Regions from separate parts of the Limnobacter sp. UBA3528 genome, predicted to be linked through region 1. Evidence: predicted binding sites of a transcription regulator. Region 1 holds the regulator's gene; the other holds the start of a gene.
The links. The regulator sigma-54, encoded in region 1, starts transcription at its own class of promoters, with help from an activator protein. The targets are predictions, from matches to a motif close to TGGCANGNAANCTGCTTT.
Positions count from the first base shown of each region.

Region 2: the regulator sigma-54 is predicted to act here: its motif matches at 1,332-1,349, upstream of B4N58_RS11970 (PQQ-dependent methanol/ethanol family dehydrogenase).

Region 1 covers NZ_DFOZ01000032.1:42,796-44,998, reverse strand. The annotation lists gene hpf (ribosome hibernation-promoting factor, HPF/YfiA family) at 1-210, opposite strand, end outside; gene B4N58_RS10070 (RNA polymerase factor sigma-54) at 251-1,771, opposite strand; gene lptB (LPS export ABC transporter ATP-binding protein) at 1,784-2,203, opposite strand, start outside.
Region 2 covers NZ_DFOZ01000039.1:44,361-46,563, forward strand. The annotation lists gene B4N58_RS11970 (PQQ-dependent methanol/ethanol family dehydrogenase) at 1-1,251, opposite strand, end outside; gene B4N58_RS11975 (quinoprotein relay system zinc metallohydrolase 1) at 1,551-2,203, opposite strand, start outside.

The DNA of each region.
Region 1 (2,203 bases):
GAGGTTTTCATGACTTGCTTCAGCGTGAATGTCTTTGCCGCGAACGTGCAGCGTAACATCTGCCCTTTGAACCAGCTTGACCACCGAGATGGTCACCGATGCATCAATGACGTGATCAAAATGCCTTTTCACCCGATCCAGTTTTTCGATGACGTAGTTTCGAATTGCTGGGGTAACTTCCAGATGATGACCATTGATGTTCAAGTTCATAAGGTATCTCCTTTCGTTGCTGCGGGGGGAAGCTTTAAATTTAAAGCGACTTGCGCATGTTCACCGGGGGTATTTTCAGTGATTCCCGGTATTTAGCGACCGTGCGTCTTGCGACCACGATGCCCTGTTGACCGAGTAGGTCGGCGATTTGGCTGTCAGATATCGGCTGCTTGGCGTCCTCCGCAGAAATCAGTTGCTTGATGAGTGCACGTATTGCTGTGCTGGAAGCCTGACCACCCGAGTCGGTGGAAACATGACTTCCGAAGAAATACTTTAGCTCAACCAACCCATAGGGCGTCAACATATATTTTTGCGTGGTAACCCTTGACACGGTCGATTCATGCAGTCCCAAGAGATCGGCAATTTCCCTCAGAACCAAGGGCTGCATTGCGATTTCGCCGTGATTGAAGTAGCCGATTTGCCGTTCTACGATGGCTTGGCTCACCCGTAAAATAGTGTCAAATCGCTGCTGAACGTTTTTTAACAACCAGCGAGCCTCTTGTAATTGCGCACTGAGTTGCGCACTTTGACCACGGTGTGATCGCAAGATGGAGGCATACATTTCATTAATACGGATTTTTGGCATCACGTCGGGGTTCAGTTGCACATGCCACTGTCCACTCAGTTTTTTCACGATCACGTCGGGCACCACATGGTCATCGTCGATGCGTCGAAAACGCGCACCGGGAAACGGCTCGAGTGAACGAATGATTTGATGACATGTTTTTAGCATGTCCTCGTCGACGTTCAATGCTTTTTTCAGCTTGGTGAAGTCGCGTTGGGCCAATAAACCCAAGTGGTCGCGAATAATGTGCTGACAGTTGCTGTACAGGTTTGGCTGGCAAGTAATGTCTTTGCGCTGGGCCAGTTGCAGCAGCAGGCATTCGGCTGCATTGCGGGCACCCACGCCGGGTGGGTCAAAACTTTGCAGCAGGCGCAAGGCCGCGCTGAGTTCTTCAAACTCCAGGTCGGGCTCGTCCTGCAGGGTTTCCCACAGGTCTTCAAGTTCAACAGTCAGGTAGCCATCGTCGCTGAGGTAGTCAATCAGCCAAAGCACCAGGTTTTTGTCACGTTCGCTGGCCTGTGTCATGCGCAGCTGGTCGATCAGGTGCTGGTGCAGGCTGCTGTCGGGCGCAGCCAGTTGCAGGCCGGGTTTTTCTTCATCGCCATCGGCACCTGCGCCGCTGTTGTCGCGCCAGTCGCCTTCCCAGTTGTCCTGGATGGAGTCGATGGTCTCGCGCTGAACAATTTCTTCGCTTTGATTGTCTTGTTCAGCTTGCTGATCGCTGACCGGTTCGCTGGCTTTGCGGGGGTCGGGATCGGCCTCAAAGCTGTCGCCCTGTGGCTCGTGCAGTTCGCCATTGCTGCTGTCCAGGCTCAGGGTGCGCTCGCCTTCCACGGCCTCTTCGTCAGCCAACTCCAGCAGTGGGTTTTCAGCCAGCGCTTGTTGAATTTCCTGCTGCAACTCCAGTGTGGACAATTGCAGCAAGCGAATGGATTGCTGCAACTGAGGCGTGAGCGTGAGGTTTTGCGAGACTTTAAGCTGAAGGGATTGTTTCATGGAGATTCAGCTTTACATACGGAAGTGTTCGCCGAGGTACACGCGGCGTACATCGTCGTTTTTCACAATTTGCTCGGGACTGCCCGAGGCCAGCACGCGGCCCGCGCTGATGATGTAGGCACGATCACAAATGCCCAGGGTTTCCCGTACATTGTGGTCGGTGATCAGCACGCCGATGCCGCGGTCCTTGAGGTGGCGGATGATGCTCTTGATGTCGTTCACGGAGATCGGGTCGACCCCGGCGAAGGGCTCATCCAGCAGAATAAAATCCGGGTCCGTGGCCAGGCCCCGGGCGATCTCCGCGCGCCGGCGCTCGCCGCCGGACAGGCTCATGCCCATGCTGTCGCGGATATGGTCGATGTGGAATTCCTGCAGCAGTTTCTCCAGCTGCTCCTTGCGCTCCGCCTTGCTCAGGTTCTTGCGCGTTTCCAG
Region 2 (2,203 bases), on a different contig from region 1:
GTAAGCCATTGGCTGCTGGTTCTTGCCACCCAGGAAAGAAGGTGCGGAGAACACAGTTTCGCCTTTCTTGCCGTCCATCTTGGTGGGATCACCAGGGCGGTTGGCGGGGTCGAAAATCGGACGACCTGTCTTCAGGTCAATGCCCTTGGCCCAGGTGATTTTCTTCACGAACGGGAATGCATTTTCCAGCTTGCCGGTTTTTGCATCATTCACATAGAAGAAGCCGTTTCGATCGGCTTTGCCGCCCATGCGCTTGCCATTCATGTCGAATGTCACGAACTCGTTGGCACCATCGTAATCCCATGCGTCATTGGGCGTATTCTGGTAGTGCCACTTGATCTGGCCAGTCTTCACGTCGAGCGCAACAGTGGATGTTGAATACAGGTTATCGCCAGGACGCAGGTGGCTGTTCCAGGGTGCCGGGTTACCAGTACCGAAATAGGCCAGACCTGTTTTGCTGTCATAGGTGCCGCCCAGCCAAGTGGCTGCGCCGCCGGTTTTCCACATGTCGCCTTTCCAGGTGGCATTGGTGGTACCGGAAATACCCGCTTCTTTCTTGTTGCCGTCTTTGTCGAAGGTGTAACCCATGTGCCCTTCAACAGTCGGACGCATCCACACCAGCTCACCGGTCTTGGCGTTGCGTGCTTCCACACGACCCACTACACCAAATTCACCGCCAGACACACCGGTCAAAACCAGGCCTTCTGCAATGATCGGAGCGGCCGTGTTGGAGTAACCCGCTGCGTAGTCGTCAATCTTGTCTTTCCAGACCACCTTGCCGGTGTCCTGATCCAGAGCGATCAGTTGGGCGTCCAGTGTCGCGAAAATTACCAGGTTGTCATACAGGGCGGCGCCACGGTTCACCACATCACAGCAAGGCATGATGCCTTCAGGCAAACGGTGCTCGTACTTCCACAGCTTTGCGCCTGTGGCCGCGTCCAGTGCATAAATGCGTGAATAGGAACCGGTCACGAACATTTTTCCGTTGTGAATGACAGGCTGACTTTCCTGACCGCGCTGCTTTTCACCACCAAACGAAAAAGACCAGGCTGGAACCAGCTTGCCCACGTTCGATACGTTGATGTCTTTCAATGGGCTGTAACGCTGACCCTCTGTACCCATACCCCAGGAAAGAATGTCGCCTGTTGTTTTGGCATCGTTTTGAATCATCGCGTCTGTCACAGCGGCAGAAGCCACTGCTGGAATCGCCAGTGCGGTTGCTACCATCGCGCTAAGCAGAGTTTTGCGCATTATTTGTTTCTCCTCTCTTCATCCGTTACTTTGAGGTTCTCGCCCCTCGTTTGCAGAGTCGGGGCTACCCGTAGAAACCTAGCGCAAGCTTCATGCCAAGTAGAATATTTCATCTAAATAAATTTTTTATTCAATAAAATCAGTGTGTTACAAAAACACCCTCATTAGAGTGATTTCATTGATCGCGATAAGCAAAAAAAGAGACAGTTTTGTGACATTGCAACAGCACATCTGTTCAGCAACACACAAACTGTCCCGTTTTGACACACTTGGTAAAGCGCTAACCCTGATTGCTACGCTCAGAATCCGCCCAAAGCCTGCTTTTCATACAAAGGATACAAATTGGTCACATTGCGATAAAACTCAGCTGGGTAAGCAGCAAAATTCTGGAATCGCTCGGGCGCACCTTTCTTCATGACGTCATTCATTTCCTCGCCCATATTGGCTGCGTCGGTTAGCCGTTTGTCCAGCCAGCTAAGGTAATCCAGCGTTTGGTCGATTGCCTCGCTACCCCAACTCACCGGGCCGTGGCTGGGCACCACCACCTTGGGCTTCAGCGCTTGAAGCTTTTTCAGGCTTTCAATCCAGGGCTTTAACTTCGCATGCGGCGTGGTCACTATGCGCTGGTAAAACACCAAGCCGCCTGCCCACATCACTTTGCTTTCCGGATCAAACACCACCAAATCCGAATCGGTGTGGCCTTTCAGTTCGAGTGTTTCAATGGGCTTATCACCCAAAGCTTTCAACTTGCCCGGCACGATCGTTTGCGCAGGAAACACACTTTCTGTGCCCTTCATCCAGTCGCCGCACAAACGGTACAGATTGGTTTCATACAACGCCGCTTCGGCTTTGATGCCTTGGATGGTCAACTTCGTGGCGGCAAGCGCCTCTTTCGGGTAAGCCTGATTGCCCAGAAAATAATCCGGGTGAAGGTTCAGTGCCACCACCTGCT